4 regions of the Variovorax sp. 160MFSha2.1 genome follow, and region 3 is predicted to be linked to each of the others. Evidence: predicted binding sites of a transcription regulator. Region 3 holds the regulator's gene; each other region holds the start of a gene.
What was found. The regulator sigma-54, encoded in region 3, starts transcription at its own class of promoters, with help from an activator protein. The targets are predictions, from matches to a motif close to TGGCANGNAANCTGCTTT.

Region 1: a site for sigma-54 is predicted at 5,328-5,345, ahead of atzF (allophanate hydrolase). Genes of this name have one in related genera too.
Region 2: a site for sigma-54 is predicted at 2,257-2,274, ahead of ABL838_RS02070 (ammonium transporter). Genes of this name have one in related genera too.
Region 4: a site for sigma-54 is predicted at 1,390-1,407, ahead of hmpA (NO-inducible flavohemoprotein). Genes of this name have one in related genera too.

The regions. Positions count from the first base shown of each region.
Region 1 covers NZ_CP157624.1:402,610-410,198, reverse strand. The annotation lists gene ABL838_RS01785 (AtzE family amidohydrolase) at 1-655, opposite strand, end outside; gene ABL838_RS01780 (AtzG-like protein) at 652-858, opposite strand; gene ABL838_RS01775 (ABC transporter ATP-binding protein) at 881-1,714, opposite strand; gene ABL838_RS01770 (ABC transporter permease) at 1,711-2,538, opposite strand; gene ABL838_RS01765 (ABC transporter substrate-binding protein) at 2,544-3,551, opposite strand; gene atzF (allophanate hydrolase) at 3,566-5,296, opposite strand; gene ABL838_RS01755 (M48 family metallopeptidase) at 5,556-6,419, opposite strand; gene ABL838_RS01750 (AmpG family muropeptide MFS transporter) at 6,479-7,589, shown strand, end outside.
Region 2 covers NZ_CP157624.1:468,567-476,155, forward strand. The annotation lists gene ABL838_RS02060 (thiamine pyrophosphate-binding protein) at 1-644, shown strand, start outside; gene ABL838_RS02065 (hypothetical protein) at 652-957, opposite strand; gene ABL838_RS02070 (ammonium transporter) at 981-2,237, opposite strand; gene ABL838_RS02075 (sulfite exporter TauE/SafE family protein) at 2,591-3,349, shown strand; gene chrA (chromate efflux transporter) at 3,370-4,734, shown strand; gene ABL838_RS02085 (tripartite tricarboxylate transporter permease) at 4,738-6,249, opposite strand; gene ABL838_RS02090 (tripartite tricarboxylate transporter TctB family protein) at 6,263-6,751, opposite strand; gene ABL838_RS02095 (RNA recognition motif domain-containing protein) at 6,943-7,377, opposite strand; gene ABL838_RS02100 (DUF3820 family protein) at 7,573-7,589, opposite strand, start outside.
Region 3 covers NZ_CP157624.1:670,279-677,867, forward strand. The annotation lists gene ABL838_RS02940 (hypothetical protein) at 1-3, opposite strand, end outside; gene argS (arginine--tRNA ligase) at 135-1,820, shown strand; gene ABL838_RS02950 (SPOR domain-containing protein) at 1,832-2,611, shown strand; gene ABL838_RS02955 (thiol:disulfide interchange protein DsbA/DsbL) at 2,787-3,434, shown strand; gene lptA (lipopolysaccharide transport periplasmic protein LptA) at 3,588-4,304, shown strand; gene lptB (LPS export ABC transporter ATP-binding protein) at 4,301-5,095, shown strand; gene rpoN (RNA polymerase factor sigma-54) at 5,117-6,730, shown strand; gene ABL838_RS02975 (phospholipase D family protein) at 6,741-7,589, shown strand, end outside.
Region 4 covers NZ_CP157625.1:370,993-378,581, reverse strand. The annotation lists gene norR (nitric oxide reductase transcriptional regulator NorR) at 1-1,308, opposite strand, end outside; gene hmpA (NO-inducible flavohemoprotein) at 1,440-2,624, shown strand; gene ABL838_RS33245 (ATP-binding protein) at 3,449-4,594, opposite strand; gene ABL838_RS33240 (response regulator) at 4,648-5,337, opposite strand; gene ABL838_RS33235 (ABC transporter transmembrane domain-containing protein) at 5,753-6,247, shown strand; gene ABL838_RS33230 (ABC transporter substrate-binding protein) at 6,372-7,511, shown strand.

The sequences.
Region 1 (7,589 bases), 270 kb from region 3:
CCAGGCTGGATACGAACGGGAAGCTCCCGGTGCGCGGCAGCCGCCCGAACGTGGGCTTGAGGCCGAACACGCCGCACAGCGACGCGGGCACGCGGATCGATCCGTTGGTGTCGGAGCCCAGCGCGAGCGGCACCTGCCCCGCGGCCACCGCGGCACCCGAGCCGCCCGACGAGCCGCCCGCGATGCGCCGGAGGTCGTGCGGGTTGCGCGTGGGGCCTTCATGGCTGTTCTCGGTGGTGAAGCCGTAGGCGTACTCGTCCATGTTGAGCGCGCCCACCAGCACGGCGCCCGCACGCTCCAGCCTTCGCACCAGCGCGGCGTCGGCGCGCGCGGGCGCGGTCTGGCGCTCGATCTTCGAGCCCGCGAGCGTGGGCAGGCCGGCGATGTCGAACAGGTTCTTCACCGCGAACGGCACGCCGAGCAGCGGCAGTTCGCGGGTGCGCGCGCCGTTCGCCGAAGCCAGCGAGGCATCGACCTGCGCCGCGCGGCGCAACGCACGTTCCCCCAGCACTGCAGTGAACGCGTTGACCCGGCCGTCGGTGGCTTCCACGCGCTCGAGGCTGGCCTGCACCAGCGCGGTGGCGCTCGTGGCGCCCGCGCGCACCGCTTCGGCCATGGCGGTCGCGTCGCGCAAGAGCAGGTCCGCGGCGCTCATGCGTCCTTCTCCTCGGGCGCCACCGGAGCGAAATGCACCGCCGGCTCGGCCGACATGGCCAGCGGTACCGACTCCAACAGCGCGGCGAACTCGGCCGCGAGCGCGAAGTAACGCAGCACGCCGGGGCGGTGCGCGGGCGACAGGGGCAACGCGAGCGCCGCCGCGGCGGCGTCGACGTAGCTCTCGATCTGCGTGGGTGTCATGGACGGTTCCTCGGGTCGATGCCTAGCGGCGGACTTCGCGCTGGAAGATGTCGAGGCTGAGCTTCTTCATGGCGACGAAACTCCCGGTGCTGAGCGTCTCCACCGTGCGGGGGCGCGCATCGCCGTAGCGCAGGATCTCCGCGACCCGTGTGGGCCGCTTGGTCAGGAGCAGCACCTCGTCGGCGAGGTACACCGCCTCCTCGAGGTCGTGCGACACCAGCAGCATCGTGGTGCCGGTCTGCATGAACACCTCCTGCAGCTTCTCGCGGATGAAGAGCGTCATCTCGAAGTCGAGCGCGGAGAAGGGCTCGTCGAGAAACAGCACCTCCGGGTTGGGCGCGAGCGCGCGCATGATCGACGCCGTCTGCTGCTGGCCGCCCGAGAGTTCGTACGGGTAGCGCGCGAGGTCGAACTTCACGTCGAAGGAGGCCACCAGCTCTTCCATGCGCCGGTCGACCTCGGCCTTGCTGCGCCCTTCGAGCTTCAGCGGATAGGCGATGTTGTCGATGGTCCGCATCCACGGGAACATCGCCTCGCGGTAGTTCTGGAACACGTAGCCGATCTTGGTGTCCTTGCGCTGCTTGCCGTCGAACAGGATCTCGCCCGAGTCGACGGGGATCAGCCCCGCGATCATGTTGATCAGCGTGGACTTGCCGCAGCCGTTGGGGCCGAACACCGAGACGATCGCGTGCTTCGGGATGTCGAGGTCGAAGTTCTCGTACAGCGGCCAGCCCGCGAAGTACTTGGTGAGCCCTCGGATGGTGATGTGCGTGCCTGCCGGGCCGGGTTTGAAGACCGGCTTCGGAACGTCGGCGTACACCGGGCCGTTGACGACGATGTCCTGCGTGACTTTCATCTTCCGCTCCAGTGCACGATGCGGCGTTCGGCGACCAGGAAGAGGACGTTCAGCGCATAGCCCAGCGCACCCGCCGAAAGAATCGCCGCGTACATGCTCTTCACGTTGAGCACCTGCTGCGCGTCGATGATCCGGTGGCCGAGCCCCGTGTCGGAGCCGATGAACATCTCGGCCACGATGACGATCACCAGCGCCATCGACACCGCCGAACGCAGGCCCACGAAACTGGGCTGCAGGCTTTCCCACACCAGCACGTCCTTGAAGATCTGCCAGCGCGATGCGCCCATGACGCGCGCCGCCATCACGCGCTGCTTGCGCGCGTTCATCACGCCGTAGGCGCTGTTGAACACCACGATGAGCAGCGCGCCGAAGGCGGCGATGGCCACCTTGTTGACGTCGCTCACGCCGAAGATCAGCAGAAACAGCGGGATGAGCGCGGACGACGGCGTGGAGCGGAAGAAGTCGATCAGGAACTCCACGCTGCGGTAGGCGCGCTCGTTGCTGCCCAGCAGCACCCCCAGCGGCACGCCGATGGCCGCCGCGATGACGAAGGCCTGCACGGTGCGCCAAACGGTCATGGCGAAGTCGGTGAGCAGCGGGCCGCCGGCCAGGCCTGTGATGAGCGCCGCGACGGTGTCGGCCGGCGTGGGCAGCAGGATCGGCTTGATGAAGCCCAGCCGCACCGCCAGGTCCCACACGATGAACAGCACCACCGGTCCGATGAAGGGCAGCAGGCGGTCGCGCAGCGGCAGCTTCGGCGCGGCGGTGGCCGCGCTGGCCGGCGGGGTCCACGGCGCGGCCGTGGTCGAGCTTGCTTCGGCCATGGTCTTCAGGCCTTGTAGAGCAGCGTGTCCACCGCGACCTTCTTCTCGAAGATGCCTTTCTCGGTGAACAGGTCGTAGAACTTCTGGAAGTACGCGACGTCGCTGGGCTTGAACTCGTTGTAGAGCATGTACGACGCGAGCGGCACCTCGGCGGTGAGCTTGCCTTCGATGGCGGTGTAGCCCTTCATGAACTGGCGTGCCTCGTCGGGCTTGCTGCGCACCAGCTCCACGCCGCGTGCGTAGGCGGCTATGTACTTCTTCGCGACCTCGGGGTTCTTCCTGATGAAGTCGCTGGTGAGGCTGGCCGCGCCGCCGTGCCACGGCGCCATCGGGTCGCCGAGGATGTACCTGGCCACCACGCCGGCCTCGACGACGCGCGTGGTGCCGTTCATGCGGCCCACGGTGCCGGTGGGCTCCAGCGTGTAGCAGGCGTCGACCTGGCCCGCGACCAGCGCAGCCACGTGCTGGCCGATGGGCAGCTCGCTCACGGTCGCGCCCTTGGCGCCCGCGCGCTCCAGCATGGTCTTGCACAGCGTGACGTTCTGGATGCCGGGGCCCGATGCGACCTTCTTGCCGGCCAGCTCGGCCACCGACTTGACGGGGCTGTCCTTGGCGACGATGAATTCGTCGAGCACGTACTTCGCGTTGCTCGGGTTGGTGCAGAAGATCTTGAACAGCCCGGGCTGCGCGATCTCGCCGATCGCGAGATTGGCGGAGCCCGTGCCGTTGGCGCTGCCGTCGCAGCGGCCCGCGAGCATGCCTTCCATCACCTGCTGCGCGCCGGCGAACTTCAGCGGCTCCACGTCCAGGCCGGCCTCCTTGAAGTAGCCCTTGTCGACCGCCGCGAAGAACGGCAGGCCGGCAGCCACCGGCCAGAAGCCGATGCGCAGCTTCGCAGCCGCGCCCTGCGCGCGCACGATGGCGGGCGCGGCCAGCACTGCCATGCCCGCGGCGCCGGCCTGCAGCAGCTGGCGTCGCCGGCGTGCGGCGGGAGGGTGTTGTTGGATGCTCATCGGAACTCCTCTGATCAGTTGGAACTCGGGGTGGCGCGGCTCGCGACGTATGCGCGCCAGCCGCCGTGATGGCTCACGTCCTGCGCGCCGTCCAGCGCGTGGCCTTCGCAGATGAAGCCCTTCACCCAGCTGCCGTCGGCCAGCTCCACGCTGCCGAGGCCCAGCGGTGGCGGGATCAGCGCGAGGAAGCTGCCGACCTGCGCGAGCGGCACGGCCCACACTTCGAGCGCGATGGCTGCGCCCTCCTCGCCTTCGGCCACGCGACGCAGCCCGGGCTTGGGCGGCACGGTGCCCGGCAGCGCGTGCAGCCTGTAGGCGGGCGAGGTGGTGGTGGAGCTCACCAGGGTCGCGCCGCGCTCGGTCAGTTGGCTGTTGAGCGGCATGCCCGAGAGATGCGCACCGACGACGGCGATCGGCAAGGTGCCGGCACCCGCCGCCGCGAGCCCCGGAATCGCACGCGGCGGCGGCAGAGGCTCGCCTGTCGCGCCCTGCGCAAGGCCGGTGGCGTGGTGGAAGCGCTGGCCCAGTTCGGCGAGTGCGAGATCGCTGCCGCAGGGGCCGATCAGCGTGATGCCGAAAGGCAGGCCGTCCGCGCGCAAGCTGCTGGGCACCGAGAGCGCGGCGTAGTCGAGCAGGTTGACGAAGTTGGTGTAGGCGCCGAGGTTGCGGTTGAGCGCGACCGGATCGGCGCGCATCTGCTCGCGGGTGTAGTGCGTGGGCGCGGTGGGCACGAGCAGCAGGTCGATGTCGCGCCACATCGGCTCGACCTTCTGCGCGATGGCGCGCAGCCTGGTCTGTGCGTCGAACACGTCGGCCGCGCTGTAGCCCTGTCCGCTCGCGAGGATGCCGCGCACGGGCTCGACGACGTCGTCGGCATGCGCGTCGAAGAACTCGCGCACCGCGGCGTAGCGCTCGGCGACGAGTGCGCTTTCGTAGAGCATGGCGGCCGCTTCCGCGAGCGGCGCGTAGGCGATGGTGACGGGCGTGCCGCCCATGGCGAGCAGCCGCGCGACCGCATCGCCGAAGGCCTGCTCGGCGGCGGCGTCGCCGAAGAAGCTCAGCCGGTCGGGCACGCCGAAGCGGAAGCGCGCGGGCAGCGGCTCGCGGCGCAAGTCGATCTCGCGGGAGTACGGATCGCGCGCGTCGTGGCCGGCGGCTGCGAGCAGCACGTCGACCGCGGTGGCGACGGTGCGCGCGAAGATGGAGACGCAGTCGGCGCTCTGCGCGGCGGGCACCACGCCGAAGGCGCTCAGCAGGCCGCGCGAAGGCTTCAGGCCGACGATGTTGTTGAGCCCGGCCGGCACGCGGCCGGAGCCGGCGGTGTCGGTGCCCAGGGCGAAGTCGGCCTCGCCGATGGCCACCACACAGGCCGAGCCCGAACTGGAGCCGCCCGATACATAGCGCGCGTCGAAAGCGTTGGGCACCTCGCCATAAGGAGAGCGGGTGCCGTTCAGGCCACAGGCGAACTGGTCGAGATTGGTCTTGCCGGCCAGCAATGCACCGGCTTCGAGCAGGCGCTGCACCACGGTCGCGTGCACCTCGGGCAGGCGCTCGAAGGCCGGGCAGGCGGCGGTGGTGGGCACGCCGGCCACGTCGATGTTGTCCTTGACAGCGAAGCGCAGGCCCGCGAGCGGCAAGGCGAAATCCAGCGCCACGGCGGCGTGCGTGTGTGCCACAGGCGAGGCGAACCTGGCGATCCAGGCCGCTTCTGGCGTTCCGCTTTTCGGGTTTTCTTCGTGCACCATCTTCAGGCATCCAAACATGTGTACAAGTTGAGATGCAAGCGGCATGCCAGCGCAAGCGCACCGTGGCGCAGATCGGAATCGTGCGGGGATTGGCCCGCTCCCCTCGGGCTTTGGGCTCCCTCCCCCGGGCTTGGCTCCCTCTCCCCTGGGGGAGAGGGTTGGGGTGAGGGCAGGTGCGGAAGATGAAGCGCGACTCTTATCTAGAGGCCGTAGCCCTCACCCCCGCCCTCTCCCCACGGGGGAGAGGGAGTCATGCAAGTCAGCTCTTCCTTGCGTCGCGGTAGAGCTTCTCGACCTTCGGCAGGTTCGCTTCGAGCTTCGAGATGCGGTCCGGACCGCTCGGGTGCGTCGAGAGGAAGCTCAGGCCGCCCTGATTCCTGGACGCCGTGGCCATCTTCTGCCACAGCGAGACCGACGCCTTCGGGTCATAGCCCGCCCGCGCCGCCAGTTCGAGCCCGACGAGATCGGCCTCTGTCTCGTCGCTGCGGCTGAACTTGAGCGTGATGAGCTGCGTGCCGGCGCGCGCGGCCAGGTCGCCTACCTGCCCCCAGCCGAGCAGCTGCGCACCGATGGAGAGCGCGGCGCCCGTGCCCGCGCTCTTGGCCAGGCGGGCGCGTGCATGCTCGCGCAGGGCGTGGGCCATCTCGTGGCCCATCACCATCGCGACCTCGTCGTCGGTGAGCTTGAGCTGGTCGAGGATGCCGGTGAAGAAGGCGATCTTGCCGCCGGGCATGCAGAACGCGTTGATCTGCTTGCTGCCGATCAGGTTGACCTCCCACTTCCAGTCTCGGGCGCGCGAATTCCACGGCATCGCGAACGGAATGAGCCGCCTGGCGATGGCCCGCAGGCGCTGCAGCTGCGGATTGCTCTCGCCCGCGAGCGCCCCCTTGGCGCGTGCCTGCTCGAGCAGCTGGCCGTACTGCTGCACGCCGGCCGTCTCGATCTGCTCGACCGGCACGATGTTCCGGGCCACCGAGGCCTTGCCCACGTCGACCTGCGCCAGGGCCGGCTTCGCGAGAACCGCGCCGGCCGCCGCGAGCAGGAAGGCTCGCCGCGGATGCCACGCGGAAGCTGCGGAGGGGGCGGGAAAGTCGGTGAAGGGGCGATCGCATCGTGTGCACATAGGAGCGGGATGATAGGAACAAATGAAGACAAGAAGCCCGGGAACCCGGGCCGTCGCTCATGGACAATCCAGGGCACATGTCCGCCTCGCCCGCAGAAACCCCCACGCCCACCTCACCGCCCTGGCGCGACGCGCTGAAGGTCTACCTGGAGCCCGCCACCCTGCGCATGCTGGCGCTGGGCTTCTCGGCCGGGCTGCCGCTGCTGCTGGTGCTGGGCACGCTGAGCTTCCGCTTGCGCGAAGCGGGCATCGACCGCACCACCATCGGCTATTTGAGCTGGGTCGGGCTGGCCTACGGCTTCAAGTGGGTCTGGGCGCCGCTGGTCGACCGGCTGCCGCTGCCGCCGCTCACCACCTTGCTGGGACGCCGCCGCGGCTGGCTGCTGCTGGCGCAGTGCATGGTCATCGCCGGGCTGGCGGGCATGGCGGTCAACGATCCGCGCCACGGGCTCACACCGCTGGTGTGGTGCGCGCTGCTGGTGGCCTTCGGCTCGGCCACGCAGGACATCGCGCTCGACGCCTTCCGCATCGAATCGGCCGAGGCACGCAAGCAGGCCGCGCTGGCCGCCGCCTACCAGACAGGCTACCGGCTCGCGATGATCTGGGCCGGCGCCGGCGTGCTGTGGGTCGCGGCCTGGGCCGAAGTGGCGCCCGCTGCAGCGGCCACGGGCGCGGCGGCCTATCAGAACGGCGCCTGGAAGACGGCCTACCTGGTCATGGCGGCATCGATGGCCATCGGCGTGGTCACGGTGCTGCTTTCGCCCGAGCCGGTGCCGGGCGCCATGCCCAAGGCCCGGACCGCCGCCGAATGGCTGCGCAACGTGCTGATCGAGCCCTTCGCCGATTTCATACGCCGCTACAAATGGCAGGCGGTGCTGATCCTCTCGCTGATCGCCATCTACCGCATCAGCGACGTGGTGATGGGCATCATGGCCAACCCGTTCTACGTGGACATGGGCTTCACCAAGGACCAGGTGGCCTCGGTCAGCAAGATCTACGGCGTGATCATGACGCTGGCGGGCGCCTTCGTCGGCGGCGTGCTGTCGATGCGCCTGGGCGTGATGCGCGTGCTGATGCTCGGCGCCGTGCTCAGCGCCGCCAGCAACCTGCTCTTCGCCTGGCTGGCCACGCGCGGGCACGACCTGACTGCGCTGATCGCGGTGGTCTCGG
Region 2 (7,589 bases), 200 kb from region 3:
CGAAGACCGCTCGCCAAGACTTCCTGCGCTGGAGCGACCCGTCGCCGATCCGCATTCCGGGCGCGCTGCAGATGGGCGAGGTCATGCAGCACCTGCGCGAGGTGCTGCCGGCCGACACCATCTTCTGCAACGGCGCGGGCAACTTCGCCACCTGGGTGCACCGCTTCTGGCCGTTCCGCGCGTACGCGAGCCAGCTCGCTCCCACCAGCGGCTCCATGGGCTACGGCCTGCCGGCCGGCGTCGGCGCCAAGCGCCTGTGGCCGCAGCGCGAGGTGGTGGTGTTCGCGGGCGACGGCGACTTCATGATGCACGGCCAGGAATTCGCCACCGCCGTGCAGTACGGCCTGCCGATCATCGTGGTGCTGCTGGACAACGCCATGTACGGCACCATCCGCATGCACCAGGAAAAGCACTACCCCGGCCGCATCAGCGCCACGCAGCTGAAGAACCCGGACTTCCGTGGTTACGCGGAGGTGTTCGGCGGGCACGGCGAGCGCGTCGAGAGCACCGAAGAGTTCGGCCCCGCGCTGGCCCGTGCGCGCGCCAGCGGCAAGCCGGCGATCCTGCACTGCCTGCTGGACCCGGAGGCCATCACGCCGGGCAGCACGCTGCAGTCGATTCGCAAGGCTGCGCTGGAGGGCTGAGCAAGCCTCAGCGCAGGCCGCCTACGTACCGCGGTGGGGGCGTGGGCGGCTGGCCGTCGGGCTGGCGCGCCGCCAGGCGCGCGGCGCGTGCCAGCGGTTCCATCGCCTGCTCCAGGCGGGTGGCGAGCAGGTAGAGCTCCTCGTCCTTGGTGTCGGCGGCGTGCGCGCGCGTCATGCGCACGATCTCGGCGGCGTACTCGGCATTGGTCGCCATCCATTCGGTGTCGGTCACGCGGCCGTGCTTTCGCCGCAGCGCCACGTGGAGGCGGGCGGCGAGGGCGATGCGTTCGCTTTCTGACATGGATGGGGACATGGCTTGTTTCCTCCGGCGGTGGGTCAACTGCTCCCGAGATGTTCCCTGTGCTGTGCAAGATCGAGGCCCAGCTGCTCGCTGTCGGCATCGACGCGCAGGCCGACGATGACGTGCACCAGGAACAGCACCACGGCCGTGCCCGTCGCACTGAAGATGGCCACGCTGCCGACCGCGATCGCCTGCGTCAGCACGTCGCCGGTGGCGCCCGAGATGCGTGCGTCGGCGAACACGCCCGTCAGCAGCGCACCCACGATGCCGCCGATGCCGTGCACGCCGAACACGTCGAGCGAGTCGTCCGCCCCCAGCAGGTGCTTCAGGCCGGTGGCGCCCCAATAGCAGGCCAGCCCCGCGATGGCGCCGATGGCCAGCGCGGCCGGCGGCGTGACGAAGCCGGCCGCCGGCGTGATGGCCACCAGCCCGGCCACGAGGCCCGAGCACAGGCCCAGCAGCGAGGGGCTGCGCCGCACGATCCATTCGCCGAGCATCCAGCTCATGGCGCCGGCAGCCGCCGCGATGTGCGTGACCAGCATCGCCAGCCCCGCGCGCCCGTCGGCCGCCACCGCCGAGCCGGCATTGAAGCCGAACCAGCCCACCCACAGCAGGCCGGCGCCGGTCATGGTGAAAGCCAGGTTGTAGGGCTCGAAGGCCTCGCGGCCGTAGCCCTTGCGCGAGCCGAGGGCGTAGGCGCACACGAGCCCGGCGATGCCGGCGTTGACGTGCACCACCGAGCCGCCCGCGAAGTCGAGCGCGCCCATCTGCGCGAGCCAGCCGCCCGGCTCCCACACCCAGTGCGCGACGGGTGCGTAGACCAGCACGCTCCACAGCAGCGCGAACCAAAGGATCGCCGAGAAGCGCATGCGCTCGACGAAGGCGCCGAGCACCAGCGCCGTGGTGATGATCGCGAAGGTCAGCTGGAACATCGCGTAGACCGACTCGGGCACGTTGGGCGCCACGTGGCTCACCGCGAGCTGGCCGGCCTCCTTCAGGTAGTCGAAGCCCGAGAACCAGAAGCGCCCGGAGCCGCCGAGCCAGGGCCAGCCCTCGGTGAAAGCCAGCGAATAGCCCACCGCGAACCAGGTCAGCGAGACCGTCGAGGCGATCGCCACCACCGCGGCCATGGTGGCCAGCACGTTCTTGCGGCGCACCATGCCCGCGTAGAAGAGAGCGATGCCGGGCAGCGTCATCAGCAGCACCAGCGCGGTCGAGGTCATCATCCATGCGGTGTCTGCCGCGTTGATGGAGGCTTGCGGTGCCAGGGCCATGGTCGCTTTCTTCTTCATGTGGTGGACTCAGGCGCCCCGTGCACAAGTCGTGCCACGTCGTTAACTATCAGAAACACTTTGGTTTGCAAATCGGGCTTCCCGCGTAAGGCAAAGCGGGTAATTCCCTATGCACTGAGGCGGTGCGTGCCCCTAAAGTCTGCGCACTCGCGAACGGGCCCTGCTCGTGTGCCGAGGGTCCGAGGAGACAAACCCCCAAGCAACAATAAAAATTCTTCAAAGGCTCCGTACGAGATGCCTGTCCAAGCTTGAAAGGCGCCGCTGGTCGGCGCCTTTTTTATTTGTGCGGGGCTTGGGCATCGGCCATTCCAGCTACTTTTTCGATAGCACCGGGGTGAGACAATCCGGGCCCTATGGAAATGCTGGTGGTCACGGGCGCCTCTGCGCTCGCGGGTTTTGTCGATTCGATCGTGGGCGGAGGCGGCCTGATCCTGGTGCCTGCGCTGTTCGCCGTGTTCCCGGGCGCACCGCCCGCGACCCTGCTGGGCACCAACAAGAGCGCGTCCATCTGGGGCACGGCCGCCGCCGCGGCCCAGTTCAGCCAGCGGGTGCAGATGCGCTGGGGCGCGCTGTGGCCGGCCGCGCTGCTCGGCTTTGCCGGCTCGATGCTGGGCGCCTGGGGCGTCACCATGTTTCCGGGCGACTTCCTGCGCAAGGCGCTGCCGCTCATCCTGCTGGGCGTGCTGCTGTACACGCTGGCGCGCAAGGACATGGGCCGCATGCACGCGCCGCGCTTCTCGGGCAGGGCGGAGACGCTGGCGGCCTGCACCATCGGCCTGTCGATCGGGCTGTACGACGGCTTCTTCGGGCCGGGTGCGGGCAGCTTCCTGGTGTTCCTCTTCGTGCGCTGGATGGGCTACGACTTCCTCAACGCCTCGGCTTCGGCCAAGATCATCAACACGCTGACCAACGCCGCCGCGCTGATTTTGCTGGCGGCCAAGGGCCACGTCTGGTGGCACTACGGGCTGGTGATGGCTGTGGCCAACGTGGCCGGCAGCGTGCTGGGCACGCGGGTTGCACTGAAGCACGGCGCGGGCTTCGTGCGGGTGGTGTTCATCGTGGTGGTGAGCGCGCTGATACTGAAGACCGCCTACGACGCATTCCTGAAATAGCGCAACACGAAAGTCGCCCGATGTCCTCTCCCCAAGATCCCGTCGAGCGGCCCGTTCCCGTCAGCTTCTGGCAGGCCTTCGGCTACTGGCTCAAGCTGGGCTTCATCAGCTTCGGCGGGCCGGCCGGGCAGATCGCGCTGATGCACCAGGAGCTGGTGGAGCGCAGGCGCTGGATCTCGGAGAAGCGATTCCTCCACGCCCTCAACTACTGCATGCTGCTGCCCGGCCCCGAGGCCCAGCAGCTCGCCACCTACATCGGCTGGCTCATGCATCGCACCTGGGGCGGCATCGCGGCGGGGGCGCTGTTCGTGCTGCCCTCGCTCTTCATCCTGATCGCGCTGTCGTGGGTCTACATGGCCTACGGGCAGGTGCCGGCGGTGGCGGGGCTGCTGTACGGCGTGAAGCCTGCCGTGACGGCCATCGTGCTGTTCGCGGCCTGGCGCATCGGCTCGCGGGTGCTGAAGAACGCATGGCTGTGGGCGATCGCGGCGGCGGCCTTCGCGGCGATCTTCGCGCTGAGCGTGCCCTTTCCGCTGATCGTGCTGGCGGCCGCAGCCATCGGCTATTTCGGCAGCCGGGTGGCGCCGGAGCGCTTCGCGCCCGGCGGCGGGCATGGCGCGGCGGTGGCTTCCGCCGGCCCGGCGCTCATCGACGACGACACCCCCACGCCCGCGCACGCGCGCTTCGGCTGGGGCCGCTTCTGGCGCGTGCTGGGCGTGTTCCTCGCGCTGTGGCTGGGCGCCATGGGCGCGCTCACGGCGCTGTACGGCTGGCACGGCACGCTCACGCAGATGGGCTGGTTCTTCACCAAGGCCGCGCTGCTGACCTTCGGCGGCGCCTATGCGGTGCTGCCCTACGTGTTCCAGGGCGCCGTCGACCACTACGGCTGGCTCGGCGCCACGCAGATGATCGACGGCCTCGCGCTGGGCGAGACCACGCCGGGGCCGCTGATCATGGTGGTGTCCTTCGTGGGCTTCGTCGGCGGCTGGAACCAGGCGCTGTTCGGCACCGGTTCGCTTTTCACTGCGGGCGCGGTGGCGGCGACGGTGGTGAGCTTCTTCACCTTCCTGCCGTCGTTCCTCTTCATCCTGCTGGGCGGTCCCTTCATCGAGTCGACGCACGGCAACCTGAAGCTCACCGCGCCGCTCACGGCCATCACGGCAGCGGTGGTGGGCGTGATCGTCAACCTGGCGGTGTTCTTCGCCTGGCACGTGCTGTGGCCGAAGGGAGCCGGGGGAGGCTTCGACGCGGCATCGGCGGCGATCGGGCTGATCGCCGCCGTGGCGCTGTTCCGCTTCAAGGCCGGTGTGATCCCGGTGGTGCTCGCCTCGGCCCTGCTGGGGCTCGCGTGGCAGCTGTTGCTGCTGCCTTTGCTCGTGCGCTGAGGCTCAATCCTCTACAAACGCCTCTTCGCGCTTGGCCTTGATGGCCGGGAGAAGCACGATGCCCAGCAGCAGGACAGCAGCGATCAGGAGCCCCGCCGACAGCGGCCGCGTGACGAATACGCTCCACGCCCCGCGCGACAGCAGCAGCGCCCGGCGCAGGTTCTCTTCCATCATCGGCCCCAGGATGAAGCCCAGCAGCAGCGGCGCGGGCTCGGTGCGCAGCTTGATGAAGAGGTAGCCGATGAAGCCGAAGGCCGCCACCATCCACACGTCGAAGGTGTTGTTGTTGGTCGAGTACACGCCGATCGCGCAGAACAGCACGATGGCCGGGAACAGGAACTTGTAGGGCACCGTCAGCAGCTTGATCCACATGCCGATCAGCGGCAGGTTCAGGATGATCAGCATCGCGTTGCCGATCCACATGGAGGCGATCAGGCCCCAGAAGAGCTCCGGGTTGCTGGTCATCACCTGCGGTCCCGGCTGGATGTTGTGGATGGTCATCGCGCCCACCATCAGCGCCATCACCGCGTTGGGCGGAATGCCAAGCGTCAGCAGCGGGATGAAGGAGGTCTGCGCGCCGGCGTTGTTGGCCGACTCCGGCGATGCCACGCCGCGGATGTTGCCCTTGCCGAAGGCCACTTCGCCGGGGCGCATGCGGATCTTTTTCTCCAGCGCGTAGGAGGCGAAGGAGGCCAGCAGCGCGCCACCGCCCGGCAGGATGCCCAGGGCCGAGCCGAGGGCCGTGCCGCGCAGCACCGCGGGCAGCATGCGCTTGAAGTCGTCCTTGGTGGGCCACAGGCCCTTGACCTTGTGCGTGAACACCTCGCGCTCGTCGTCGGGCTGCGAGAGGTTGCCGATGATCTCGCCGTAGCCGAACACGCCCATGGCGATGACCACGAAGCCGATGCCGTCGGTGAGCTCCGGAATGTCGAAGCTGTAGCGCGCCACGCCCGAGTTGACGTCGGTGCCCACGATGCCCAGCAGCAGGCCCAGCACGATCATCGCCACCGCCTTCAGCAGCGAGCCCGAAGCCAGCACCACCGCGCCGATCAGGCCCAGCACCATCAGCGAGAAGTACTCGGCAGGGCCGAACTTGAAGGCCAGTTCGGTCAGAGGCGGCGCGAAGGCGGCCAGGATCAGCGTGCCCACGCAGCCCGCGAAGAACGAGCCCAGGCCGGCGGCGGCGAGTGCCGGGCCCGCGCGGCCCTGCCTTGCCATCTGGTAGCCGTCGATGCAGGTGACCACCGACGAGGACTCTCCCGGCAGGTTCACCAGGATGGCGGTGGTGGAGCCCCCGTACTGGGCGCCGTAGTAGATGCCGGCCAGCATGATCAGCGCCGACACGGGCGGCAGCGCATAGGTGGCCGGCAGCAGCATCGCGATGGTCGCGACGGGGCCGATGCCCGGGAGCACGCCGATCAGCGTGCCCAGGATGCAGCCGATCAGGCAGTACAGCAGGTTGGTGAAAGTGAACGCGACGCCGAAGCCGGTCGCGAGGTTGTTGAAGAGTTCCATGGCGGTGTGCTCCTCAACCTGCGATGAAGGTGGGCCAGACCTGGATCTGCAGCTTCAGCGCCCAGATGAACGCCACGTAGCTGCCGGCCGCCAGGATGGTCGCGAGGATCAGCACGTCGCGCAGCCTGAAGTGCTCGCCCGCCATGCTGGAGATGATGGTGAGCGCGTAGATCGCGATGATCATGCCCATGGCCGGCAGCCCGATGCTGGGCAGGCCGCCCAGCAGCACGCCGAAGGCGAGGTTGGCGCCGAGCACGAAGGCCAGCGGCTTCCAGGCCCACTTGCCGATCGGGTCGCCGTCGGTGGTCTCGACCACCATCGCCTGGAACATGATGATCGCGCCCAGCACCGCCAGCAGGATGCCCAGCATGAGCGGGAAGTAGCCCGGCCCCATGCGCGCGCCGTCGCCGATGGTGTAGGTGGTTGCGCCGATGGCGAAGGCGCCTCCCACGGTGGTGAACATGACTCCCGAAAAGAAGTCCGCCTGGCTCTTTATCCGCATGTCTCGCTCCTCTTGTATTGGGGAAACGAGGGTCGATCTGCGCGCCTGACCGTTGGCTGACCGGTGCGGTACGAACAAATGCGTACCGCATGGCAAGGGTTCTCCCCGGGGCCGGGGTGTCCCGGAAACGAAAAAAGCTCCCGGAGGAGCTTTTTCATTCAGAGGCCCGAGGGCCCTGGAGGGGGTTCGACTCAGTAGCCGCCGCGGCCGCCGCCGCCGTAGCCGCCACCGCCGCCACCGTAGCCGCCGCCACCGCTGCGGTCGCCACCGTAGCCACCGCGGTCGCCGCCGTAGCCACCGCCACCGCTGCGGCCGCCGCCGCCGTAGCCGCCACCACCACCGCCGTAGCCGCCGCCACCGCTACGGGGGGGACGGGCTTCCATCGGACGGGCTTCGTTCACCGTCAGGGCGCGGCCCTGCAGGGGTTGGCCGTTCATGGCTTCGATGGCTGCGAGCGCTTCGGCATCCGTGCCCATTTCGACGAAGCCGAAGCCCTTCGAACGGCCGGTGTCACGTTCCATCATGACCTTGGCACTGACGATCGAGCCGAATTCGCCGAAGGCTTGTTCGAGATCGTTGTCGCGGATCGAGTAGGCGAGGTTGCCCACGTAAAGTTTCTTGCCCATTGAGGGACTCCTGATTCAAACCAACAAAAAAACAAAAAAGCGATGGAGTCCCAGAATCACAACAAACAAGAACTGCGCTGTGGCGCGAAACTGACCGATCACCAAATTACGTGCACGGGAGCCGCAATGCGACTCACTGACACGTAGCGGGCATTATCCAGCCCGATTTCGAAAAAGATGTGGCGAAATCGCGCCTTATCGGGAAACTCCCC
Region 3 (7,589 bases):
CATGGTGATATGTCCTCGCTAGGTTGATTTGTGACAGGTTCCCCGCCTCGGGGCCGACCATCGTAACGGGCCAGGTCAACGATCGGATGACGATCGTCAACTGCGCCCGGGTTTGCCCCCGGTAAAATTTCCGGATGCTATTGGTCAAACAGGAGCTGCTCGCGGCGCTCGCGAACACGCTCGAATCCCTCTCGCCCGGCGCCGGCTCCAAGGCCGCGTTCGAGTCGCCCAAGATGGCCGCGCACGGCGATTTCGCCTGCACGGCAGCGATGCAGCTCGCCAAGCCGCTGGGGCGCAAGCCTCGCGAACTGGGCGAGGAACTGAGCGCCGCGCTGCTCGCCACCCCCGCGTTCGCCCAGTGGGTCGACGCCATCGAGATCGCCGGGCCCGGCTTCCTCAACATCCGCCTGAAGACGGCTGCCAAGCAGCAGATCGTGCGCGAGGTGCTGTCGGCCGGGAATACTTTCGGCCAGCAGCCGGCCACCGGCGAGAAGGTGCTGGTCGAGTTCGTCTCGGCCAATCCCACTGGCCCGCTGCACGTCGGCCACGGCCGCCAGGCGGCGCTCGGCGACGCCATCTGCAACCTGCGCGCCTCGCAGGGCGAGAGCGTGTGGCGCGAGTACTACTACAACGACGCCGGCGTGCAGATCCAGACGCTGGCCAACAGCACCCAGCTGCGCGCGCGTGGCTTCAAGCCCGGCGACGCCGAATGGCCCAGCGGCGAGAAGGCGCCTGCATACAACGGCGACTACATCGCCGACATCGCGGCCGACTTCAAGGCGAAGAAGACCGTCAAGTCGGAAGACCGCGAAGTCACCGCCAGCGGCGACATCGAGGACATCGACGCCATCCGCGAGTTCGCCGTGGCCTACCTGCGCCGCGAGCAGGACCTGGACCTGCAGGCCTTCCGCGTTCGCTTCGACCAGTACTACCTGGAGTCCAGCCTCTACACCAGCGGCCGCGTCGAGGCGGCGGTGCGCAAGCTCGTGGCCGCGGGCAAGACCTACGAGCAGGACGGCGCGCTGTGGCTGAAGTCGACCGACTACGGCGACGACAAGGACCGCGTGATGAAGAAGCAGGACGGCACGTACACCTATTTCGTGCCCGACGTCGCTTACCACATCGCCAAGTGGGAGCGCGGCTTCCACAAGGTCATCAACATCCAGGGCACCGACCACCACGGCACCATCGCGCGCGTGCGCGCCGGCCTGCAGGCCGCGGGCGAAGGCATCCCCGAGGGCTATCCCGACTACGTGCTGCACACCATGGTGCGCGTGATGAAGGGCGGCGAGGAGGTCAAGATCAGCAAGCGCGCCGGCAGCTATGTCACGCTGCGCGACCTGATCGAATGGACCAGCACCGACGCTGTGCGCTTCTTCCTGCTGAGCCGCAAGCCCGACACCGAGTACACCTTCGACGTCGACCTCGCGGTGACGAAGAACAACGACAACCCGGTCTACTACGTGCAGTACGCCCATGCACGCATCTGTTCGGTGCTGGCTGGCTGGGGCGGCGACGCCGCTTCGCTGAAGGACGTCGACCTGTCGCCGCTGGAAAGCCCGGCCGCCCAGGCGCTGATGCTGCTGCTGGCCAAGTACCCGGCCATGCTGACGGCCGCCTCGAAGGATTTCGCCCCGCACGACGTCACCTTCTACCTGCGCGAACTGGCCGCCAGCTACCACAGTTACTACGACGCCGAGCGCATCCTGGTCGACGACGAGAAGGTGAAGCTGGCCCGCCTGGCGCTGGTCGCCGCCACCGCGCAGGTGCTGCACAATGGCCTCGCGATTCTCGGCGTCAGTGCGCCGAGCAAGATGTGAACTCCCTCACCATGAAGAAGACAAGAAGTCAACGCGGCAACATCGTCATCGGCCTGATCATCGGGCTGGTGCTCGGCCTGGGCGTCGCGCTGGGCATCGCGGTCTATGTGACCAAGGTGCCGATCCCGTTCGTGACCAAGACGCAGCGCGGCGGCGCCGAGCAGGACGAGGCCGAGGCCCGCAAGAACCGCGACTGGGACCCGAACGCGCCGCTGGCCGGCAAGGCGGGCGCTCCCAAGCCGGCGACGCCGGCGGCTGCGACCGGCCCGGTCAACCCCATCACCGGCGAGCCCGCCACCGGCAACACCGCCGCCGCTCCGGCCACCGCTTCGCCCAACACCGCGCCGCCGGTGCCCGTGGTGGTGGCGCCCAAGCCGCCGCGCACCGCGCCGGTGCCGGCCGAGGCCAACGCCCTGCCGCAACAATCGAACGACCCGCTGGGCGATCTGGCCCGCGCGCGTTCGGGCCAGGTCTCCGGCTCTGGCAGCACGACCACCGCGTCGGCCGCGCCGAGCAGCAGCAACAGCAATGCTGGCAGCAGTTCGGGCCCCGATCCCTTCATGTATTTCGTGCAGGCCGGCGCCTTCCGCACCACCGAGGACGCCGAGGCGCAGCGCGCCAAGCTGTCGCTGATGGGCGTCGAGGCCAAGGTCACGGAGCGCGAGCAGGCGGGCCGCACCGTCTACCGCGTGCGCGCCGGTCCGTTCAGCAAGAAGGACGACGCCGACCGCCTGAAGGAACGTCTGGACGGCGGCGGCATGGATTCCGCGCTGGTCCGCGTGCAGCGCTGAGCGCTGCACACAACAGCCGGAATAGCCCTCAAGCCCCGCCGGGCGGCGTTTACCGCCACCATTCGTCGCCTTTCATATCGCCTTTCGTAGCTTCGGGCGCGCCGTCGAGCAGGGGAGTGGAACTCCCCGCCGCGCGCCGGCTCAGTCTGCCGTACCAACTGGAGAACCCTTTCAAATGAAACGTCGTGACTTTTCGCTGGCCGCCACTTCGCTCGGGCTGATGTCCCTGGGTGTCAACACGGCCCACGCCCAGGCGCGCGCGCCCAAGGCCGGTTCCGAGTACCTGGTGCTCGACAAGCGCGTGCCTGTCGACGCTCCCGCGGGCAAGGTCGAGGTGGTCGAGTTCTTCTCGTACAACTGCCCGCACTGCAACGATTTCGAGCCGACGCTGGAAGCGTGGCTCAAGACCATCCCGAAGGAAGTTTCCTTCCGCCGCATTCCCGTTCCCTTCGTGGGCAACGACGTCGAAGCCAAGCAGCGCCTGTACTACGCGCTCGAAGCCATGGGCAAGGTCGACGAGTTCCAGCCCAAGGTGTTCAACGCGATCCACGCGCAGCGCCAGAACGTGAACGGCGACGCCAACATCATTGCCTGGGCCACCGCCAACGGCCTGGACGCCACCAAGTTCAAGGAAACCTTCACCTCGTTCGGCGTGGCCAGCAAGGCCAAGCGCGCCTCGCAGCTGACCGACGCCTACAAGGTGGCCGGCGTGCCCGCGATGGCCGTGGCCGGCCGCTGGTACGTGGACGGCGAAACCGCCGGCAACATGACCAAAGTACTTCAGGTCGTGAACTATCTGATCGGTGAAGCGAAGAAGGGCTGAAGCCCGAAAAGCTGAACCGTGCCGCGCCGTTGCGCGGTGTTTCTGGTAGAAAACCAGAAGGAAAGTCAAGCCCGCTTAGGCGGGCTTTTTCACCTGTGCGTGCGGGGCAGAAGCACTCAGCCGCATACAATGCCGAGCAAGTTTCGTGCCTCTATGACATTGCACTCTTACCCCACAACCCCCTTCCTGCGTCGCATCGGCCGCCTGGCCGCCGGCGCGCTGTTGCTGGCAGGCCTCGCCTCGGGAGCGGTGGCCGAAACCGCCGACCGCTCCAAGCCGATGAACATCGAGTCCGACTCGATGCGCTACGACGACCTGAAGCAGACCAGCGTGTTCACCGGCAACGTTTTGGTGACAAAGGGCACGATCATCATCCGTGGCGCACGGCTGGACGTGCGCCAGGACGCCGAGGGCTACCAGTACGGCGTGGTCACGGCGGCGCCGGGCAAGCGGGCCTACTACAAGCAGAAGCGCAACGCGCCCGACGAGTGGATCGAAGGCGAGTCGGAAGTCATCGAGTACGACAGCCGCGCCGACAACGTCAAGTTCATCCGCAACGCCACCATGCGCCGCCTGCTGGGCGCCACGCCGAACGACGAGAGCCAGGGCGCGCTGATCGTCTACGACCAGAGCAACGACACCTACACCGTCAACGGTTCCACCGTGCCGCCGAACACTGCCGTGAACGCCTCGGCCCCGGGCGGACGCGTCAGGACCATCCTCACCCCCAAGGCCGCCACCGCGCCGGCCGCAGGCGCCTCGGCCCCGGCCGGCGGTGCGAAGGCGCCGGCTCCGGCGCCCACCCCTGCACCCGGCAAGGGCCTGCGCCAGAGCACCACGCTCAGTGACCAGGGAGACACGCGCAAGTGATCGAATCCGCAGGAACTCAGGACGCCAACGGCGCACCGGGCAGCCGCCTGGTCGCGCGCGGCCTGAAGAAGAGCTATGGCAGCCGCACGGTCGTGAAGGACGTCTCGCTCGACGTGCAGAAGGGCGAAGTCGTCGGGCTGCTCGGCCCGAACGGCGCCGGCAAGACCACCTCGTTCTACATGATCGTGGGGCTGGTGCGCGCCGATGCCGGAGACATCACCATCGACGGCGAGCCCATCGCCCACATGCCGATTCACCGCCGCGCCCGCATGGGCCTGAGCTACCTGCCGCAGGAAGCCTCCATCTTCCGCAAGCTCACGGTCGAGGAAAACGTGCGTGCCGTGCTCGAGCTGCAGAGCGAGCCCGACGCGAACGGCAAGCTGGTGCCGCTGTCGAAGGAGCACATCGAGGAGCGCCTGACCGACCTGCTGGCCGACCTGCGCGTCGACCACCTGCGCGATTCGCCCGCGCTGGCGCTGTCGGGCGGCGAGCGCCGCCGCGTCGAGATCGCGCGCGCGCTGGCCACGCAGCCGCGCTTCATCCTGCTGGACGAGCCCTTCGCCGGCATCGACCCGATCGCGGTGATCGAAATCCAGCGGATCATCAGCTTCCTGAAGGAGCGCGGCATCGGCGTGCTCATCACCGACCACAACGTGCGCGAGACGCTGGGCATCTGCGACCACGCATTCATCATCAGCGACGGGCACGTGCTGGCACAAGGCACGCCTTCGGAGATCGTCGACAACGCCGAGGTACGCAGGGTGTACCTGGGCGAGCACTTCCGCATGTAAGGCGCGGGGGCGGTTTCCATCATGAAGCAAGGGCTGTCCCTTCGCGTTTCGCAGCATCTGGCGCTCACGCCGCAGCTGCAGCAGTCGATCAGGCTGCTGCAGCTCTCCACGCTCGAACTGAGCCAGGAGGTGGAGCAGATGCTCGACGAGAACCCGTTCCTCGAGCGCACCGCGGAAGAAGCCGTGCGCGAAGAGTTCGGGCTCGAGACTGCGGATGCCCCGGTACCGCGCGACGAGGATGGCAATGGCGGCAGCGGCAGTGAAGGCGGCGAAAGCGACTTCGCGCCCACGTCCGGTTCGACCTCCACCACTTCCTCTTCCGAAACGGCTTCCACGGCCGCCGACTCCGACGGCCCCGCCGCCGAGATCTCCGAGCGCGAGCCCGACTGGGAAGGCGACGGCACCGTCGACATGGCGCCCGACGACAGCGAATGGGGCGGCGATGCGCCCGCGCGCCAGAACAACGCAGGCGACGACGAGCGCGCCGATGCCACCGAGCTCGCGCGCAGCCAAGAGTCGCTGCAGTCCTTTTTGCACCGCCAGGCGCTGAGCCTGCGGCTCAACGAGAGCGACAGCGCCGCGCTGCGCTTTCTCATCGAATCGCTCAACGACGACGGCTACCTCGAAGACTCGCTGCCCGCGCTGGCCTCGGGCCTGGCCGGCGACGACAACGACGAGTTCGACGACCTCGTGCACCACTTCCAGGTGGCGCTCGGCCTGCTGCAGAGCCTGGAGCCCGCCGGCGTCGGCGCGCGCGACCTCGGCGAGTGCCTGAGCATCCAGCTGCGCGCCATGGCCAGCGACGACGAGACCGAGGAAGAAGAGCTGGTCCGCAAGACCGCCATCGCCATCTGCAAGCAGCCCATGGAGCTGCTCGCGCGCCGCGACTTCAAGCGCCTGGCCACGCTCACCCGCAGCAGCGAGGAGCTGGTGCGCTCGGCGCTGCAGGTCATCGCGCGGCTGGAGCCCAAGCCGGGCCGCAGCTTCGTCGACGTGGAACGCAACATCATCGTTCCCGACGTCATCGTCACCAAGACCGGGCGCGGCACCAACGTGAAGTTCCGCGTCATGCTCAATCCCGAGGTCATGCCGCGCCTGCGCGTGCACGACATCTACGCCGGCGCGCTCAAGTCGCACAAGGGCGAGGGCAGCCAGGCGCTGTCGCAGCGGCTGCAGGAGGCGCGCTGGTTCATCAAGAACATCCAGCAGCGCTTCGACACCATCCTGCGCGTGAGCAACGCCATCGTCGAGCGGCAGAAGAGCTACTTCGTGCACGGCGAGCTCGCCATGCGCCCGCTGGTGCTGCGCGAGATCGCCGACGAGCTGGGCCTGCACGAGTCCACCATCTCGCGCGTGACCACCGCCAAGTACATGGCCACGCCCTTCGGCACGGTCGAGCTCAAGTACTTCTTCGGCTCGGCGCTGGGCACCGAGACCGGCGGCAACGCGTCGAGCACCGCGGTGCGCGCGCTCATCAAGCAGTTCGTCGGCTCGGAGAGCGTGAAGAAGCCGCTGTCGGACAGCCAGATCTCCGAGATGCTGAAGGAGCAGGGCATCGAGTGCGCGCGCCGCACCGTCGCCAAGTACCGCGAAGCATTGCGCATCGCCCCCGCCAACCTGCGCAAGGCACTCTAGAAAGAAGCCGATGAGCCGTGGCCTGATGTCGCGCGCCGGGCATTGGGTCTTCGCCATGGTGGCAGTGCTGCTGTTCGCCGGCTGCGCCACCCTGCCCGACGAGGCCCCGCGCCCGCCCACCAGGACCATCGCCGTCTCGGCCGACACCGCCCTGGGCAAGATCGCGCTGGCCTCGCAGCCCGACCCCGACCTCAGCGGCTTCCGCCTGATGCCCGGCGGCGACTTCGCCTTCGACACCCGCATCCAGCTCGCGCGCCGCGCCCAGCGCACGCTCGACGTGCAGTACTACCAGATCGAGAACGACGAGACCGGCCGCTACCTGCTGCGCACCCTGCGCGACGCCGCCCAGCGCGGCGTGCGCGTGCGGCTGCTGATGGACGACCTCTACACCTCCGGCGAGGACGAGCTGCTGCTGGGCCTCGCCGCCACGCCCAACGTGGAGCTGCGCCTGTTCAACCCCTTCCCGGCCGGCCGCGGCAGCCTGCTGAAGCGCTTCACCGCCTCGCTCTTCGACTTCAGCCGCGTCAACCGCCGCATGCACAACAAGCTGTTCATCGCCGACGGCGCGATGGCGGTGGCGGGCGGGCGCAACATCGGCAACCAGTACTTCAGGCGCACCTCGGGCGAGAACTTCATCGACCTCGACACCTTCGTCACCGGCGCGCTGGTTCCCCGGCTGGGCAGCCTGTTCGACCAGTACTGGAACAGCATCTACGTGCGGCCGATCCAGTCCGTGGTGACCAGCGACCTGCCGCGCGAGGAGTTGCAGAAGCGCTTCGAGCTGGCCACCGGCCCCGACACCACGCCCCCGCCGCCGAAGCCCGCGCCCAACGACCTGCTGGGCTACAGCCCGATGGCC
Region 4 (7,589 bases), on a different replicon from region 3:
GTGGCGTGGTTCGATGGCCGTCCAGCGTGCCCCGCGGGGCTGCTCCCTGACGGCCCGCAGTGATGCGCGGCTGATCACATGCTCAAGCTCGCGCACGTTGCCTGGCCAGACGTGCGCCAACAAGGCAGACTTCGACGCCGGCGAGAGCCGTAGATTGCGCGCGCCCAAGCGATGCTGGTTTTCCTCGAGGAAGCCGCCGGCGAGCGCGAGCACATCGCGTCCCCGTTCGCGCAGCGGCGCGACGACCAGCGGATAGACCGAAAGCCGGTGGTAGAGATCCGCGCGAAACCGTCCCTGCGCGATCGCCGCGGGCAAGTCACGGTTGGTGGCCGCAATCACGCGGACGTCGACCTTCAATGTGCGATCGCTCCCAGGGCGCTGCACTTCACCGCTTTGCAGCACGCGCAGCAGCTTGGCTTGCACGCTCAGCGGCAATTCTCCGACCTCGTCCAGAAAGAGCGTGCCACCGTCCGCGATCTCGAACTTGCCATCGCGGTCGTGCATGGCGCCCGTGAACGCGCCGCGCTTGTGGCCGAAGAGCTCGCTGTCCGCCAGCGCCTCGGGCAGTGCTGCACAGTTGACCTGCACGAGCGGCTGCTCGCTGCGACGCGAGCGCGCGTGCAGGCGTTGCGCCACCAGGTCCTTGCCCACGCCCGTCTCGCCCAGCAGCAGCACCGTCAGGTCAGACACGGCGACCGTCTCGATCTCGCTGTAAAGCTGCTTCATGGCCGCGCCGCTGCCCAGCAATTCGCGCGGTGCGCCGCGCCCGGCGCGCAGGGCGTGAGCCACGGCCTGCTCGCGCGCGGCGCGAGCTTCCATCTCGCGGATCGTCTGGACGGCCTCCACGCCCGCTTCCACGAGTGCCACGAGCGCCTCGACCTGGGCCGGGCTCACCGCGTCGAACGTGTGCGGCTCGAGGGCGTCGAGCGTGAGCAAGCCCCATGGGATGCCACGCAGACGCAGCGGTGCGCCCATGCAGTCATGCACCGGCAGGATGCCAGGCTGCCCCACGATCAGGCCATCGTAAGGGTCCGGCAAACCGCAGTCATGGGCGAACCGCAGGCCTCGCGGACTGTCGAGCAGACGCGCAAAACGCGGGTGGGCAGCCACCGGGAACTGGCGTCCGAGTGTCTCGTCGCTCAAGCCGTCCACGGCCATCGGCCGGAGAACATCGCCTTCGAGTTGCAAGAGAGCAGCCGCATCGCATTGAACGAGTCCGCGCGCCGCGGCCAGAAGCGATCGGTATCTGCTCGCTTCAGCCGCCGAAGGCGGAAGGTCATGGGTCAAACTGACATCATTTGTGGTCATAAATACAACTGCTTGAAGTTGTCAATTTGACCATTGCAAAAAATCACCAATGGCGACAGGGACTTGGCTCATGGTTGTCGCTGGCACAGATCGTGAGATGTCGACACCGCCAACATCAATTCGGAAAAGCCATGAACCCGCAAACCATCGCCATCGTCAAGTCCACCGTGCCTGCGCTTCAGGTGCACGGCGAGGCCATTACCCGCCACTTCTACCGCCTCATGCTCGAGGGGCATCCTCAGCTGAAGGCATTCTTCAACGAAGCCCACCAAGCGGCCGGCAGCCAGGCTCGGGCGCTGGCAGGTGCGGTCGTCGCCTATGGAGCACACATCGACCGTCTGGAAGCCATTGGCGATGCGCTGCCGCGCATCATCCAGAAGCATGCGGCACTCGGCGTGCTGCCCGAGCACTACCCCATCGTCGGCAGCTACCTGCTGCGTGCCATCAAGGATGTGCTGGGCGCCGCCGCCGCCGATGAAGTCATTGCCGCCTGGGGCGAGGCCTACGGCGCACTGGCCGACCTGCTGATTGCCGCTGAGGAAAAGGTCTACAGCGCCAACGCAGCACAACCCGGAGGCTGGCGCGGAACGCGCGAGTTCCGCGTCGCGCGTCGCGAGGATGAAAGCGATGTCATCACCTCGTTCTACCTGGAGCCCACCGACGGCGGCGCGCTGCTCGCCTTCTCGCCTGGCCAGTACATCACGCTCGTGCTGGACATCGACGGCCAGCCGGTGCGACGCAACTATTCGCTGTCCGACGCGCCAGGCAAGCCGTGGTACCGCATCAGCGTCAAGAAGGAGGAGGGGGGCCGGGCTTCGAACTGGCTGCACAGCACTGCGACCGTCGGCGCGCGACTGCAGGTCCAGGCGCCGTGCGGCGACTTCGTGCTGCACCCCGCAGGAGAACAAACCCGTCCGCTGGTGCTGGTCACCGGGGGCGTGGGCATCACGCCGGCGATGAGCATGCTGGAATCCATGGCGCACACCGGTCGGCCGGTGCATTTCGTGCATGCGGCCCGTCACGGCGGCGCCCACGCCTTCCGCGCACGCGTGGATGCTCTGGCTGCGACGCATGCGAACGTGAAGCCGCTGTACGTCTACGACACGCCGCGCGCCGCCGACCGGCCACATGCAATCGGCTTCGTGAACCGAGAACTTCTGGCCCGGCTGCTGCCATCCGACCGCGACGTGGACCTGTATTTTCTCGGACCCAAGCCCTTCATGAAGGCCGTCTATGCCGACGGGCTGGCGCTTGGCATACCGAAGCAGCAGTTGCGCTACGAGTTCTTCGGCCCGCTGGAAACGCTCGAGTCCTAGAACACACGCGAGGCTCACGCATCGCCACCCGTCAGGTGGCCCGCGACGGCCGCAGGACGATCCGCAGCGCCCTCGACAGGGCGCTGCCGCCGGAAAGGAAGAACGTTTCAGGAGATCTGGCTGTCAGTGGGGAGGGCGGACGTCGGAACAAGGTCACTGGATCTCGAGCGCGACTGAGACCAGAGCTCGCGGAAAAAGAATTCCAGGGCTCTGTTGAAAACGCTGGATCGAATGCGGACCGACGGTGGACTCGATCATCGCGGACCTGCCGCAGTCCGCGCTCGAGACCCAGACCGTGTCGGGCTCGACAAGCCCCCCTTGGCATCGCAATCGCTGTGCTGGGCGACGCGCACATCAGGGAAGCTGCGCTTGATCACACTCGCCTCCCTGCGCGCCCTGGCAGTCGCGATGATGGAGATCTTGTGCGGCCGCTTGCCCAGGATCCGCGACACGTGGTCCGGGCTGAGCAGCCTGCCAGTCACGATGTAAATGGAACCGGTGACGCGCGCGATCTGGGACAGTCGCACTCCCCAACTGCAAGTGCCCATTGAGATCCTCGCGTCGCCGCAGGAAAAAGCAAACCCGCTGCTGTCGTCACGAAAAACCTTTTCAACTCGCCGCCGAAGAATTCAGCTCGCAAGGAAACCCTCACCTTCGACCACGGCTATGCCGAATCGCTTTCACCGCTCAGCGCACGGTGCAAATCGCACACCGAGCCGAGGTCTTGAGCACGGGCGGGCGGAGTCCCCCCGTCACGCGAGATTGCGCTGGAAGCGGTGCTGCAAGAAATCACGCGCCGCCTGTTCACGCTTCCGACCGTATCGTTAGGCCACCAACGTGCCTGAATCCATCGCCGCTCCCGTGTACGGCAAACAGATGCGCACTTCTGCGCCGCCACCGGCGCGTGCTGAAGCGCTCGCGTGGCCGCCATGGGCCCTGCAGATCGCCTGCACGACCGACAGGCCCAGGCCGGTTCCGCCGGCGTGTCGCGAGCGAGACTGCTCGCTGCGCCAGAAGCGCTCGAAGAAGCGCGAGAAGTCCTCGTCATCGGATGAAACACCTGTGCCCCGGTCGCGAACGATCAGTTCAACGCCCAGGTCTCGCTCCACAAGGTCAATCTCCACGATGCCACCGTCACCTGCGTAGCGCACCGCGTTGTCGATGAGGGCCGACAGAGCCTGACCGAGCCGCGTCCTGTCTGCGCGCAGCGTCTGCCCGGCCTCGACATGGTTGACGGCCCGCACGCTGCGCGCCTGCAAGGCGGGGCTGGCCCAATGGATTCTTTCGTCGACGAATTGCCGCGCGGCGAACTCGCTGATCTCCAGATGCAGTCGACCACCCTGCGCAAGCGAAAGAACCTGCAGGTCACCGATGATGCGCTGGATCTGCTCCAGCTGATCCAGAACCGTGGCGATCTGGCCCTCTTCGTACGGGAACACCCGATCCAGAATGCCCTGCAGTCGTCCCATCGCCGCAGTCAAGGGCGTGCGAAGTTCATGCGCGATGGCCGCACTCGAATCGTGGAGCTCCCTGTCGTACGCCTCCAAGCGCTGCGCCATCTTGTTGAAGTGCATCGCGAGGCGCTGGAGTTCAGCAGGCGCCGCTTCGAGCACCGGTGCCCGGGCCGAGAAGCGTCCCGTCGCCACCGACTCTGCGGCCGCGACCACGTGCGAGACCGGTCGAACGATACGGCGCGCCAGAATCAGGCCGAACGCCACCACAAAGGGAACGATGGCCAGGCTCAACAGCGCCTGCACGATCAGATCCTCGGTATCGGACGGCGGCGCGAAAATCTCACCGTACATGGCATAGATTTCCTGCAACCGCTTTGCGTTCTTTTCCGGCTCAATCTCAAGACGCCGCATCTCTGCGGCCACCGCGGGCGGCAGTTTGGACTCAGCCTTTGCTTCCAGGTAGTTGTAGCGCCCCCACATCCCGGCTTGCACCGCTGCGGTCGCGGCAATGGCCAAGACAACCATCCGCCAAGTGAGCCACGCCCAAAGTGATCGACGCGAGCGCATCGCTACGAACCGCCCAGGCGATAGCCAACGCCTCGCACAGCGAGGGGGATGCCCGTGACACCGCGCTCCTCCAGCTTGCGCCGCAGGTTGTGCACGTGCGTGTCGACCACCCGTTCGAGCGCATCGCTTTCGGGCAGGCAGGCTTGCAGCAGCTCGAACCGAGTGAAGGCCTTGCGCGGATGCCGCATCATGGTCGACAGCAGCTTGAATTCGGTGATCGTCAATTCAAGCGGATTGGCATCACCGTCGACGTGCACCGTCACGGCATCGAGATCGAGTTCGAGCGCCCCATGAGAAAGCCGGGACTTCGCAGCGAACGACGAAGCCCGCGAACGCCGAAGAACCACCTGCACGCGTGCGACGACCTCCTTCGGGTTGAAGGGCTTGACCACATAGTCGTCCGCACCGTAGCGCAGCGCGCCGAGCTTTTCGGCTTCGTCATTGATGGCCGTCACCATGATGACCGGGACATCGCTCGTGCGGCGCATGGCGGCCAGGACCTCACTGCCACTCAGTCGCGGCAACATGTAGTCCAGCAGCACCAGCGCCGGCTGCCACTGCCCGAACATCCGCAGCGCCTCCTCACCATCACGGCTGTGCGCCGTTTGGAACCCTTCACGCTGCAGGTAGGCAGAAAGCACCTCGGCAATCTGCGGGTCGTCTTCAACAATCAGGATACGTTCGTCGGCCATAAGGGATTCAATGTGCGCCGCCGCTGAAGGGCAATGGCGCCCCGACCTGGGCGGAACAGGGTGCCCGCGGCGGGTGCGCATTATGCGGCGCCTTCATTCGATTTCGGCCTCCTAAACACCGCCTTCTTGTCATGGGAATCCGCATCGCGCAACGACCATTCGGCACGGCGCGGATCTTGATCAAATCTTGGCAATTCGTTGAGCGATCCTTCATGCGACAACAAAAGAATGAGGAGGGGATCCACGCCAAGCACCACAGCATCAGGCGCTCGCTGAACACAACCTCCCAGCCTCCCACCGACACCATTCCAGTTGCAGCGAGCCTGTGCCATCCGCGATCGTGCACTGGACGCCGCCATCTCTGAATGCATCGCTTTTGAACACACACTCGACCTTCTCTGCTGAAACTCGGCGCTTGCTCAGGCCCTTCGCCTACGTGATCGTCCTGGCGACGCTGTTGGGATGCGTGAGTGGCATGGCCACCGCGTTGCTGCTGGAGCAGATCAACAGTGCCATGCATGGCAACGCGGCCATCGAGCGCTCCGCTGCGGTGGGATTGGCTGCGTTGGGGCTGTTCTCGGTCGGCGGGCACGCATTGGCGGGCATCGTCAACAGCTTCACAGGGCAAAGGGTCGTCGCAGCGCTGCGCAAGGATGTCTCGCTCCGAATCCTGCACACGCCTGTCGCCTCAATCGAGCGCATGAAGAGCCACCGGCTGCAGGCGATCCTCAACGAGGACATCAACACCATCAGCACATTCACTTCGGAGTTCGCGGGCCATGCGGCGGCGTTTGCGGTCACCGCTGGCTGTGCGATCTACTTGCTGAAGCTCTCTCCCGTCCTCTTCATGTTCAGTGCTGCGGCGATCGGCGTCGTGCTTACCTATGTGACGGCCAAGATCTGGATTTAGGAACCGCCGTGACGATGTCACACCGTCGACCTCAGCCCCTTGCGGCGATCCGGGAATGCCCCGGATCATGTGTCAATGTGCTGCACATACTCAGCACTCCTTAAGACAAGAGATGGAGCCGGCCATGAATCGAAGCAAGCTCGCGCGTTGGCTGGCAGCCATGGCGATCACGGCATCGGCAACGAGCCATGCCTTTGCCATCGAGGTGATGGTCGTTCAGGTAGCCCCGATGCGCGGCCTGGAGGCCAAGCAGGGCCAGGGCTATGCGGCCGGCATGCGCCTGGCTTTCGACGCGGCGAACCGCAAGAGCGGCGTGAACGGCCACACCTTCGCGCTGGCGACGGAGGACGACGGCAGCCGGCCCGAATCCACCGTCGAGCAGACCCGCAAGCTGCTCATCGAGAAGCGGCCGCTGGTACTGGCCGGCTACTTCGGCAGCCAGAATCTGCGCGAGCTGCTGGCCACGCGGCTGCTGGAACAGCAGCGCATGGCGCTGGTGGGCTACCGCACCACCGACATCGCGCCCGCGCACGCGCAGCTCTTCAACGTGCGCGCCGACATCCCGAGCGAGCTGGCCAAGCTCACCTCGCAGCTGTCGACGGTGGGCATCAGCAAGCTGGGCCTGCTCTACGAAGCCGGCCCCGGAAGCGACGCCATCGTCGCGGCGGCCGACCAGGCAGCGGCGCAGGCCAAGGTCCGCTTCGTGACGCGTGCTTCCTACACCGGCAGCAGCCGGGGCGCGAACACGTCCATCTCAGAAGCGGTACAGGTGTTCACCAAGTCCACGCCGCAAGCCATCATCCTGGTGGCCAATGGCGCACCGACCGCGGCCTTCATCGAGGCCTACCGGGTCAGCGGCGGCACGGCGCAGCTCTTCGCGTATTCGGGTGCGGACATCGAGCAGCTGTCACAGCGCCTGGGCGAGGACCACCTCAAGGGCGTGGTGATCTCCCAGGTCACGCCGAACCCCTACAAGAGCACCAGTCGGCTGCAGCGCGAGTTCACCGAGGCCGCCAGCCAGCACAAGCCCAAGGAACCGAAGAGCTACTTGATGATGGAGGGCTACATCGCCGGTCGCGTGATCGTGGAGGCCGTGCAGCGCCAAGGCCGCACGCCCACGCGCGAGGGAACGATCGCCACGCTGAACGCGATGAGCGACTACGACCTCGGGGACTACCTCATCGGCTTCGGCGGCGGCGAGCGCAACGGCTCGAAGTTCGTCGAGCTTTCGATCGTGAACGGAAGTGGCAAGGTTCAGCAGTGACACACGCCGCTTCCGAGAGCGCCAGTGTTTCTCGCGATCTTCGAGCACTGCGATCGCCACAAGGAGCTCAAGAAATAC